4 regions of the Bacillus sp. JJ1521 genome follow, and region 1 is predicted to be linked to each of the others. Evidence: riboswitches for the same ligand, from Rfam matches in the RefSeq annotation. Region 1 holds a riboswitch; each other region holds the start of a gene.
What was found. A riboswitch is a leader RNA that binds a small molecule or an ion and turns the genes downstream of it on or off. The one in region 1 is predicted to bind cyclic di-GMP.
Positions count from the first base shown of each region.

Region 2: linked by a shared signal. The riboswitch ahead of V7147_RS10415 (hypothetical protein) and the one ahead of V7147_RS06630 (peptide chain release factor 3) in region 1 are both predicted to bind cyclic di-GMP.
Region 3: linked by a shared signal. The riboswitch ahead of V7147_RS17970 (hypothetical protein) and the one ahead of V7147_RS06630 (peptide chain release factor 3) in region 1 are both predicted to bind cyclic di-GMP.
Region 4: linked by a shared signal. The riboswitch ahead of V7147_RS02410 (sensor domain-containing diguanylate cyclase) and the one ahead of V7147_RS06630 (peptide chain release factor 3) in region 1 are both predicted to bind cyclic di-GMP.

Region 1 is NZ_JBALOX010000037.1:9,914-13,087, reverse strand. It holds gene V7147_RS06635 (DNA-binding protein) at 195-764, shown strand; cyclic di-GMP riboswitch class I at 787-871, shown strand; gene V7147_RS06630 (peptide chain release factor 3) at 1,269-2,852, shown strand; gene V7147_RS06625 (FecCD family ABC transporter permease) at 2,967-3,174, shown strand, end outside.
Region 2 is NZ_JBALOX010000067.1:37,984-41,157, reverse strand. It holds gene V7147_RS10425 (hypothetical protein) at 60-338, opposite strand; gene V7147_RS10420 (HU family DNA-binding protein) at 637-909, opposite strand; gene V7147_RS10415 (hypothetical protein) at 1,303-1,536, opposite strand; cyclic di-GMP riboswitch class I at 1,982-2,067, opposite strand; gene V7147_RS10410 (hypothetical protein) at 2,345-3,174, opposite strand, start outside.
Region 3 is NZ_JBALOX010000140.1:2,636-5,809, reverse strand. It holds gene V7147_RS17980 (sensor histidine kinase) at 1-339, opposite strand, end outside; gene V7147_RS17975 (DUF5305 family protein) at 482-1,594, opposite strand; gene V7147_RS17970 (hypothetical protein) at 1,609-2,022, opposite strand; cyclic di-GMP riboswitch class II at 2,080-2,161, opposite strand; gene V7147_RS17965 (hypothetical protein) at 2,336-2,941, opposite strand.
Region 4 is NZ_JBALOX010000011.1:105,154-108,327, reverse strand. It holds gene fliD (flagellar filament capping protein FliD) at 1-42, shown strand, start outside; gene fliS (flagellar export chaperone FliS) at 77-478, shown strand; gene V7147_RS02415 (hypothetical protein) at 478-825, shown strand; cyclic di-GMP riboswitch class I at 1,111-1,198, shown strand; gene V7147_RS02410 (sensor domain-containing diguanylate cyclase) at 1,210-2,295, shown strand; gene V7147_RS02405 (CBO0543 family protein) at 2,325-2,798, opposite strand; gene V7147_RS02400 (CBO0543 family protein) at 2,795-3,174, opposite strand, start outside.

The DNA of each region.
Region 1 (3,174 bases):
CCTGTTCAATACCTTGACTTCTTTTACTTACATAAATGCTCGTAAACTATAAAGAGTATAAAAAGCACTTGACAACTCTAGTGAAAATAAAATTACTAGTATTTTTTTAGTTCAATAGTATGATATGATAGTAGTATGTCATCGAAAGGCCCTTCATTCTTAGTGCTATTAAGAATGAAAAGGGGATTTTTGATTTGAAGAAAAGAACATGGACGTATGAGGAAATAGAGTTTTTGAAGGACAATGTAGGTCGAATGAAGATCTCTACGATTGCGGCTCACCTACATAGGACAGAAACGGCGGTTGAGATAAAAATTAAGAGATTAGGGCTTTCGAACACGAAATCCTTCACCGGTCAGTTAACGATGCATGAATTGGCAACTCTATTAAAAATTGATCCAAAGTCTGTAAAACTCTGGATTGACAACCATGGACTAAAGTACACAAAGAAGGCAACACGAAATACACGAAAGTTTTACTTTATTAAACCTGAAGATTTTTGGTTTTGGGCAAAGAACAATAAGGATCGAGTTGACTTCTCGAAAATTGAAAAAAATGCAATCGTCCCTGAACCTGGCTGGGTTGAAGGTGAACGTTCTAAGCAAAAGAGGGTCAATTACCGCTCATGGACAACGGTTGAAATTCATTCTATGATCGAGCTTGTCGCAACGGGGACACCATTTTCTGATATTGGAAAAAGGTTAAACCGTAGCCCAATTAGTATTCAGCGTAAATATCAGCGCATGAGTAAAGCCATTAGATAGACAACATAGATAGACGACCAAACTATACAAAAGGCAAAATTGTTGAAAAACGATGACGCAAAGCCACGGGCCTAAGGAGAATTCTCTATGGCGGCCGGGTTGCTATAGAATGGAAGGGTACCTTTATTTGATGACGAAAAAATGGGAGAGTCTAGTCGAAAAACTAGCCTCTCCCATTTTCTTTATCTAGATTATTGATCGAGTGATTTGCTATCTATTCTTTAATACCGTTTATAATTTGGACTGTAAAACCGACGCAAATGAGAATAATACTTACAAGTAAAAAATATGCTACAAACATGTACTTTCACCTCATTGAGTATTTTTTCTATTTCTATCTTTAGTATAGTGGGAACTCAAATTGCAGGATGTGATTTGTATCACATATTTTCCTATTTTTAAGCCTTTCCTCTAGTAAAATTGGAATCAATTCACGTTGTGGTTCTTTTTTGAATATGATATATTTTTTTAGATAGAATTTGTGATAACGGAAGGGAAATTTGCATGAGTTATATAGATGAAGTTCAAAAACGAAGAACATTTGCCATCATCTCTCACCCGGACGCCGGGAAAACCACAATGACAGAAAAACTTTTGTTTTTTGGAAACGTCATTCGTGAAACGGGGACGGTAAAAGGAAAAAAATCAGGGAAATTTGCTGCATCAGACTGGATGGAAATCGAAAAGCAACGCGGAATTTCAGTAACATCAAGTGTTATGAGTTTTCCATATGAAAACTTCTACGTCAATATTTTGGATACACCAGGGCACGAAGATTTCAGTGAGGATACCTATCGAACATTAACTGCTGTAGACAGTGTCGTGATGATCATTGACTCTACAAAGGGCGTGGAGCCACAAACGATTAAGTTATTTAAAGTTTGTCGCATGAGAGGAATTCCGATTTTTACATTTATCAATAAGCTTGACCGTGAAGGTAAGGATCCACTTGATCTTATGGCAGAACTTGAGGAAGTTCTTGGAATTGAGTCCTATCCTATGAACTGGCCTGTCGGGATGGGAAAACGATTTTTAGGGATTGTTGATCGTTACAATAATCAATTTGTTCATTTCACTGGGAATGAAGATGAAAAAATCATTCCATTACAGGAACTTGAGGAAGGAAAGCATCCAGCAATTACAGACACACCGGTTTATGAAAGTACACAAGACGAATTACTCTTATTAGACGAAGCTGGAAACGACTTTGATGTGGACCGTGTAGTTAATGGGGAGCTTACCCCTGTATTTTTTGGTAGTGCACTCGCAAACTTTGGTGTGGAAACATTTTTTAATACATTTTTACAATTTGCTTCAGAACCGAAGCCACGTAAAACCAATCTTGGCCTAGTTCCACCAGAGGACGAAACATTCTCAGGTTATATTTTTAAAATCCAAGCAAACATGAATACGAAGCATCGTGACCGAATTGCGTTCCTACGGATCTGCTCAGGAAAGTTTGAGCGCGGTATGGGAGTCAACATCACTCGTACAGGTAAATCAATTAAATTGAATCAGACCCAACAATTTATGGCGGCAAGCCGTGAAACAGTTGATGAAGCTTATCCTGGAGATATAATTGGTATTTATGACCCGAATGTCTATCAAATCGGCGATACATTAACGGTTAGTAAAGAGGATATGCATTATCAGGAGCTACCTGTCTTCCCACCTGAAATGTATCGTAAGGTTCGCGTAAAGAACGTTATGAAGGCGAAGCAATTTAGAAAAGGAATTGAACAACTCGTTCAAGAAGGCGCGATTCAATTATTCAGACAGGAATCAAATGACGAGTTCATTCTTGGTGCGGTTGGTCAGCTTCAATATGAAGTATTTGAACATCGACTAGAGGCAGAATACAATGTTTCAGTTGAATTCACAACACTTGGAAACCGAATTCCAAGATGGATTGGAAATAAGGATGTAGATTTACGTCTATTTGATTCAAGAAGTTTACTAGTTCGTGACCGTAATGAACGCTATGTCGTTTTATTTGAAAATGACTTTACGTATCGCTATTTTCAAGATAAAAACAAAGACATCGAGCTTATTGATTTATACGAAAGTAATGATTATAAAGGTGTGTAAACACACGACATGTAAAACGCTCAGATCCTTTTCTGGGCGTTCATATTTATAAAGAAAGGGTTGGCTATGAAAAGAAATTCGTTTCGAAAAATCTTCAATCGGGATGAACTAAATATGAAGGTTATAACATTGTTGATGTTTATTCTAGGCATTCTTTCTATCCTTTTTGCAATCGGAATTGGTCCAGTCTCAGTTCATCCGCTAATAGTTTTTAACATTCTTTTAGCAAAACTTCCATTTCTAAATATTGAAACTAGTTGGACACTGGTTGAGCATAACATCGTCTGGGGTCTACGTTTGCCGAGGGTTTTATTAGGAATGA
Region 2 (3,174 bases), on a different contig from region 1:
TTATGTCTTAATATCCGATTTTATTTTTTCAACAATTACAAATATAAAATATAAGAGAATTAATGCGATAGAAATGCCAAGATATAATTCAAATTTTGATAAAAACAATTCTTTGTCCAACCATCTGCTGGCAATAAAAATGTAGCTAAAAAATTAGAAATCCCTATACCATCATTAGCTTCAGGAATTAAACTCAATGTATAGTTTTGACCCAAAGCAACACTCGAAAGAATTGCGAAAGCTATCATTAGTATTACAGCTTGAGACATTTTCATTTTTCTTTTTGAAATGAAAAACCCAGCTATAATTCCGTATAACACTAATATAACGAAAATCATAAGATTCCTCCCTAATTAGTCCCTTTAATTTAATAATTAAGATTGAAAGCCCTTTAAGTTTCAATTTATCTTGTTAAACTAACCCGCCCCTTTAGTACGATATCTTCTCTAAACTGGTGTTACACTAATTGTGCATTTAATCTAAATTTCAAATCAGTACATATGTAGCAAGAATTATAAATAATTGAAAACAAAAAAGACAAAACCCCTCACATATTTTGAGGGGTTTTTTGAACTTAAGGATTTTACTGTAGTTTGAAAACTACTTAAATCCCTTCTGTATTTAGAGCTCAAAGAGTCATTTCACCGCGTCCTTAAGTGCTTTCCCACTTTTAAATGCAGGTACTTTGCTTGCTGCAATGTGTATTTCTTCTCCAGTTTGAGGGTTACGCCCTTTACGTGCTGAACGTTCGCGGACTTCAAACGTGCCGAAACCTAATAAAGCAACGTTATCACCGTTTGATAATGTATTAGAGATTGATTCAAAAACCGCATCTACAGCTTTTGCTGAATCTTTTTTAGTTAGCTCACTTTTCTCTGCTACAATACTGATCAATTCTGTCTTATTCATGTGTATTTCTCCTTTCATGCCTCAAAGTGTTACTTTTTTATATTATATAAACAAAAAGGATAAGTTCCTCTCTGTTAATACCATTCGTCCATTTAACAATGTTGATCATTCCTATTCAATACATCACCACAGTATATACTAGTTCCTTCATCCAGATATCCATTTACAACAGGAACTACTTCATCTTTTACGATATTCTCTAATATTACATTACTTATAATATCGGATTGAATCCCAAAGAGTTAAGAGAATACCTCAAATAATAAAATAACCCTCTCTTCAAGGAGACGGGTACCTAGACTTATGCAGTTCCCATATTTGGGGTTACTTCTTCACCTGTAGACACATACAATTTTGGTTTTAATTCACCTTCAAAAAGCTCAACTAAAACCTTTAATCAACACCAACCATAGAACCTCTAACCTTTTCATATGCTTTTTCAATATTCACCAATAAATCCTTCCGAAATATATCACTGCATATAAAAACATTCGTAATTTCACTTTTTACCGATAAATAGGCAAATTCTAAACTTTTAATAACAGACAAATTTTGCAATTTTTGAGTAGACATTTGGTTCACTATTTCTTTTTCGAAATATTCAACAGTTCCAAATAACACAGTCAAGATAAACATCTCCTTATTATATAAAAATCAAGGCTAGAGCAGCCAATATCTGTTAAACTAACTACCATACTAATTTATATTTACAGTTGGATATGAGTTTTTGATCATTCTTAAACATACTGTCTTGTTTGTTTCACTTTATTTAATAATATTTAAAGCGACTTTTTTCTATTGTATCTAGCCCTACGACATTCCGAACAATTCATAAAGCGATTTCCTTTATCATAAAAGTCATTAACGGATTTTAGTTCTTAACACTTAAAACAAACTTGTTCTTTACTGATAGTCTTCACCTTATTTCAACCTTCTTTCGTATTAATAAAGATTCTTTTAATAGCCATTTATAGAAACTCTTTTGTTTTTAATAAAAAAATCCACCAAAAAAGATGGTGGATAAATTTGAATAATGGTTATTTCTATAACCGATATATTTATTCACAAATTTTTTGGCAACTCGGCTATCATAGTTATCAGAACTTTAGGCTCGTAGCTTTGCGTCCTTACCTTTCGATAAGTTTGCCTTTTTCGGTATAGTATTTTTATATGTAGTACTTTTGACTTATATAGAATAAGACAAAATTCGCTAAATTTCAACAAATTTTATTCGAAGTGAAGTAATTACCAAATAGATTACAATAATTTCTGAACAAATTGTTGTAACCTTTCTTTTCAATGATCTAATTATGAATGTTTGTATTATAGGCTTGTCCATAGGTTATAGACTACTTTTTATTGGGTGTTTTTTGCAAACTAATAGGTGCAGAGCTTTGCAAGGAAAAATAACAAAGTCTGATACGCACTCTTATCCTTACAGTTTAATTCTTATATAGGTTCTATCATCAAATGATACATTTCCTTTTACCATACCCTTTGTTGACATGTTTTCATAAATACATAGTGGATCTTCTTTAATTATTCTGGCTAATTCTGCTTCTGTTTCTTCCAAAGTCCCCCAAATTTTCGGATAACCATCTGTTGCCAACGAGAGTTCTGTCACATTTTCTGGAACCTTAATAGTTTTTATTAATTCTTGAGGGATCGGGTTACCATTTACACTTCCATAGCTAAGGGGATGATTCGGATCGGCATTTTGGAAGTTATATTGTTTTTGAATTAAAGGTTTGATGAGGTCAAACCCAAAATCTCCTACCTCTAAAATCTCTTCCACTGTTTTCCCCTTCATGATTTCAGCCTGAACCACAACACTCCTTGCTTCTGCTAAAACTTCATCGATATGTTTAATATTTTGGTAAATGTCTCCACTAAAGAAGCACTGGCAATCTCCTACTATCCATATTTTACTTCTCTGCCTACTATAAAGAATCATGGCTGCACTTGGACGAAGATAGGAAGTGGTCTTTACTTCTTCAGCAATCCCCATGTATTGATATAAAGTTTCAAAATACGTATTAATAACCTCCAAGATTTCACTGAAATCTTCATTACCTGATAAGGTACCAATCGCTTGTTTCACAGTACCTGTAGCTAGTTGTCCCTGTGTTTTCCCATCATAATAGCGACCTGAGACACTTGTTGCCCCATCTATCACAGCAACAAAATTTTGATCAAAAAAATAGGAATCCTCACAGGTTTCTATATCTCCTGTCTTTGATTGAATTAATTTCTCAATGATTTCCA
Region 3 (3,174 bases), on a different contig from region 1:
TACCAGCAATGTTGTAAGTAAACAAACTAGATAAAAATTAGATTTTTCCTGCAATAGCAAAACAATATCAATTTGAAAAAGTTGATAGGTAATTAATGTTGTGCTTCCTAGGTAGAAGGTTAAGGCTCCCCAGCAAAAATATGTTGTATGAAAGCTTGCAGCTACTAATACTGGGTTAAGAGCATACCATATAAAGGGACTTGAAATACCTCCCGTGGGAAATAGCAATAAAGTTAATCCAAGGAGTTCAGCTAGCACTGTCCACTTCAGTATTGTATTATTTTCAAAATACTTCCTTTGTATATCTGTTATTATCCAAGCAGCAACACATAGAGACAAAACCACACCAACTTTAAAGTAAAAGGGTGATTGTGGCCCTAGTAAATATAAGATAGATGTCAGGGAAAGCGAAATAAATCGAAAAACAAATACAAGATTCACTATGCTGGTAGGACCCTTTTTTAAGAATTGATAGAATATATTAACCACTAGCATACTTTTTATCACTACCTGCTATTTTTTCAGTATCCGAAACTCTATTGACCTTATCGGTTTCATAGGTATATAAATAATCCCCATCAACAATAAAATATAAAGAAATATCTCCTTTTTCATCTCTATTTGAAAAAATAGGGAGCTCCTTTTCATCGGAAATTTTTATTATTGACTTGAAAGAATCCAACACGAAAATTGATTTTTGGGTTAGATTTATTTTTTGTAAAACTGGAATAATTCTATTTGCATATCGTTTATTGATTATGTCCAGTTCAGACGTTTCATTTAAGATAGAGTTTGCTTTTAAATTTTTCCTACTATAAACCAATACTAATAATAAGAGAATTGAAAATAAGGTGCTACTTATACGTACAAAACTTAAAGTGAAAGCTTTGCCAAATATTTTTATAAAATTAGGAGCTACCTCTGAGGAAGTCACTGTAAGCATTGATGTAAAGTTTTTTTCACTAGCCAGCTGGATTTCTTCATATGAATATTGAAATACTAGCCTATCCTGCAACTGAAAATCCTCCTCGATTTCGACACCATTAATCGTCCCCTGAATATTAGGCAATACTTCAAGTGTATACTGACCTGGTACAATTCCTGTTTCTTCTTCTACTTGCTTTATAAATGCTTTAACCTGTTCAAGATCAATCTTATATGTATGATCAACTACTAATATATCTGTACCTCTCTCTTCAAATGCTTGTTTTTGTTCTAATGGGAATTTCCTCTCCCAAATATCACCTGCATTAATCAGCAATTGAACTTCATGTGTTCCCATTGCAGTAACTTGTCCTTCGGAATATATTGTTGATTTTAAATGAAAGGGAATTGCTGCCGTAATCTTTTTAAAGAATGTTTCTCCCACATCAACTGTCCCGCCGTTTGGATAAAGGATGTTTGGTGTAATCTCAGCCTTATAGTCAAAACCTGTCTCAATTTGTGCAAGATTGTCATTAATCTGGACAGTAGTTGTTGCCGGCTGCAAAAAAGAATAGATTGTAAATACGACAGATACGACCAGCAAAATTATGATAACCATGGATAGTTTGTTTTTATATCTCTTTAGCTTAATTGAAAAACCTTCTATCATTTTTAACACCTCTCTCATGTTTCACCAATTCGTTCGGGTATTGTTGATTTAATTTCAGCTCTTCCACCATCCCAGTGGATGTTTAGCTTTATCGTTCCTCCAATTCGATCCTCTAGATTACCAGGTATAACAAACTCTTTAACTCCTCCTGGTCGTATTTGATAAGAATCAATTTCAGCTGCTTCAATTATCGCTTGGTCTGGATTATCTAGTAATTCAATACTCACTATTTTTATGGAACTTTCTGTCCTATTTATGACTGTAAATCTATTATCTTTTCCATAAGTTACAGAAATAGGCGCATTTTCTTCAGTGGCAATTGATAATATTGCCTCATTCGAGATTTCAGATCTTGAAAAACTATTCGTTTGAATTAGAAGTAATGATATCGACAAAAATACTATCAAAAAAGAAAAGATTAGCTTCAAATATTCTCCCTCCCGACTTAATAAAAATGGCCTAATTAAATTGAACAACTTGTCCAAATTTAATCAGGCCGGTTGCACCAATAACTCCATACGCCCAAGGTGCCCAGATACAGGACGTATTTCACAGTTTCCATTACATAATCCATTTTACATAGTCTATTATAACTATTGTTTTCTGAAAATTTTGTTATATTATGGCATTCGTTTGTTTCTATTTTTGTAAATATTTGTAACCTTTTCTCGAAAGAAATATTAAAAGTAAAAAAAAGGAAGAATAATGGCGGACCATTTATTCTTCCTTTATCCTATCTACTTATTTTGCTTCAGTTTCTACAATGATAGATCCAAGTACTTCTTCTTGTGAAACTTTAGCGCCGCTAGGGATATTGATTTTCACTGCGACACTTCTAACATTCTGTAAACCAGAACGAACTTCTGGGCCTACATTTTCAAATACTAGAGATTTGCCTTGTTTCCCCCAAGTAGGCTCAGGAGATGCTGCTCTTGGGTTGTGTGATGTACCAAATGTAACATATTGTGCTAGGTCGCCTGTAGCGCGAACTGTTACATTCACTGTTTCAGCGGATTTGTTTCTAATTGTAAATACATGGTTCCATTGGTATTCACTATTAGGCTGAAGACCGTGGAATTGTGCTTCGCCAGTTCCACCATTAATTCCTTTACCAAATTGAAAGAAAAGTTCGCCATCCTTCATGACAGTTGTGTCATCTTTTGCCCCAGTTTTATTTTCCCATGACCAAGGTGCGTCTTTTTGGAGTGTTACTAGTGCAGTATCCGTATTAACAATTTTCAATTCTGCAGCATTTGTTACAGTTGCCTTGTTGTAAGACATTGCCGCCATCACACTCGAGATGGCTAGTAGGAACACTACCATTAATAATCCTTTTTTCATTTTCATTTTAAATTCCTCCCTTTATTTTTCCGGCTTTGTTAGCCTTCGTTATAATCCTAGTATAGAAGGTTCTACTCTTCCTTTCGTCACTCTCAAGTGTGCAATTTCCATATCATTCGTCTACTTTTGCAATCTACTTTTTACTAGTATCTTGGTCACTTTTTAGCACCCTATCATTCTACTTTCTGTAATAAAAGGTATACTTTTGTACCAGTTGAATTCTACTTTGGAAGGCTTAT
Region 4 (3,174 bases), on a different contig from region 1:
AATGAGCAATCTAGTAGCATTATGGGAATGATGGGTTTCTAAGGAGTAATTAGCATTATTGAAAGGAGAATGATTTATGTCTGTACACAATCCATATCAAACGTATCAGGATAATTCTGTTTTTACTGCAACCCCTGGTGAATTAACACTTATGCTATATAATGGATGCCTCAAGTTTATTTCATTAGCTAAAAAATCAATACAAGAAAAGAATATTGAGGGTAAGCATACTAATATAAGTAAGGCCCAAAACATTATTAGTGAACTAATGGTTACTTTAAACATGGATTATGAAATCTCAAAGGAAATGCGTCGTTTATATGATTTTATTAATAGAAAATTAATTGAAGCTAATATCAATAATGATATAAAACTATTAGAAGAAGCTGAGGATCTAGTTATCGAATTTCGTGATACCTGGAAAGAGGTTATTCGTATAAATAGAGCTAAACAATTTAAAACGGGTGGAATGGCTTAATGGCTATTAACCAGTTATATATTCTGACCGAAAAACTCCTTTTACATTTGGAGCAACAACCTGATCAGGAAAAAAGGGAAGAGTATATAGAAAAAATAATGGAACTTTTAGAAAAACGAGATTTGGCATTAACTAAAATAGTTCAGCCGAGTAATTTAGAGGATAAACGAATTGGAGAAAAAATTGTCGAAATGGACAAAGTGATTAAACAAAAGCTTACAGTCCTTTTTACAGAAATTAAGCAAGATATTTTGACTTTAAATAAATCAAAAGAACCTCAAAAAAAATACCGCAACCCATATGAATCCTATAATTTGGATGGTAGTTTCTTTGATAAAAGAAATTGAAATTTCATTTTTGAGTTATAAGTTTTGCCCTTTAAATGCCATCTTTTTCAAGGTGGCATTTTTTCCTATATAACCAATAATCTCCCCCCACAATTTAGATAAACTACTACTGAAGAAATGTAAGCCCCCATTCAAACAACGCTTATAAATGATCAGCACGTATCGATCTATGAGAGGCGCATGGACAAATTCATGCGCTGACTCTATTTTCACGCCAATTAACAATAATTACTCATTTACTCGTCCTTCAAATCATTGCATACTACTAATAGTTTGTTCTGCTTAAAACGATAAGGGCAAACTTGCTAAAAGGTGAGGGCGCAAAATCACAGGTCTAAGGTGGGGTTTCTGCTAAGACGGCTGGATTGCCGAAAGGAGACTGTATTGGAGTTATACGGTAAACGGATTATTGTCATATCTATTCTTATCTTATTTTTATCTATCACGGATTTTCTAGATGATAAGGTGATTACATTTCTTCATTTTAAAGATAAGGGTTACTATGAAGTCATTATCGACCTTATGAGTCCTCTAATCGAAATCGCCTTGTTGTTTTGGGCGTTGTATACTGGTAAGAAAATTCTTCGCCAATTGCATGAGCAAGAGGAGCAATATCAACGCTTGGTTCAATTTTCGCCTGAAGCGATTATTGTCCATAGGAAAGGGAAAATCCTCTATATTAATGATTCCGGCGTTAAGTTATTGGGTTCAAATCGTTCATCTGAATTATTGAACCGTGACCTAAAAGACTTTGTTCATCCCGATTCGGAGGACAGTATTAACAAATATCGGGAACAATTAAATAAAAATCCTAACAGCCATCTTAAATATCATATTAAAATCAAAAGAATTGATGGAACAACCTTGGACTTAGAGACTTTATCTACTGTTGTTGATTTTAAGGGACATCCTGCTCGGGAATTGATCGCTCGGGATATCACCGTGCAACATCAGGAATTTGAAACAATCAAGCAAATGGCGTATCAGGATGCGTTAACTGGTTTGCCGAATCGCCGAGCATTCATGGATAAACTGGATGATCTTATGTCCACGGCAGAAAAAAACAAGGGTACGTTTGGTATGATGTTTATTGATTTGGACGGATTTAAGCAAGTAAATGATTTACTTGGGCATGAAGGAGGCGACATGCTCCTTAGACAAGCGGGGGATTACCTAATAAAAAGCGTTGCACAAAAAGATACAGTAGCAAGGCTAGCGGGTGATGAGTTTATGGTCTTATTGCCTGACGCAAATGAGAATGAGTGTGTGATGGTGGCAAATCGGATTATCGAACAATTTCAATCAATTGTGATTCTGGGGAAAAATGTAGTGGTCACACCTAGTATAGGAATTGCCCTATATCCTCAGCACGGTAAAGATGCTATTGAATTAATAAAATTTGCCGACATGGCGATGTATCAGGCGAAACAACGTGGAAAAAACAACTATCAAATTTTCAAAGGTGACTAATTCGTGACCACACTTTTAGAATTTTCCTACTATGTGTGGTTCTTTTCTATTTTAAAATACCAGCTATAAAATACCCATAATAAATATAAGGTAGCGTACATAGATAGCCAGCTAACATACCAGTCCCAATGGATATAATGAATAAGATCCGTGTATTTTTCAATGATGACTTCCAATATGGTTAGTACCGAACAGAAGCCGCTTATATATAAAAACTTCTTCCACCTCTTATTTGTTCGTGGATAATAGATACAAAAGAAACTACCGATAATCGGATAAACTAAGAATTCAAATAATAAGCTAGTGCCATTGACGCTGGAGAGTTCCCTAGCAGGGTATTCAAGCAAATGGAATTCGACAGGTATTAACCCAAGAGACCACGTAACAGTCTGTTGAAACAAAAAGGCGATGCTTGCTTCTCTCCATTTACTCTTTGGAATATAGGCTAATGAAATGAAAGTACATCCATAAATCATGTATAAAATCATATGCTCCATCTTCATGAGCTTCTAACCCCACTAGGAAGAGGCTGTTCGGTTATCCATAACACATATTGGCGGCATAGCCATAATTCAATGATAAAATTAAAGAAGCTTCTTAACATACTTTCTTTGTTTACGGTCATCGTATTTGTAAATGTCCCCAATAAAAGCATAATGAAGAGAATGATGCCAACCCATAGCATGTAGTGGAACACTCGCCTTTTATATGCTGCATTTTTGGGAAAGCTTAGCTGAAAAAAGACAGCAACACTAGGAAAAACTAAAAATTCATTTGTGAAACTGACCTTTGATGCATGTGGAAAAAACCGAACCGGTGATTCAAGTAAACCTGCATATGTGAGCCCGATGGCAAATACCCAGGTCAACATTTGAAAAA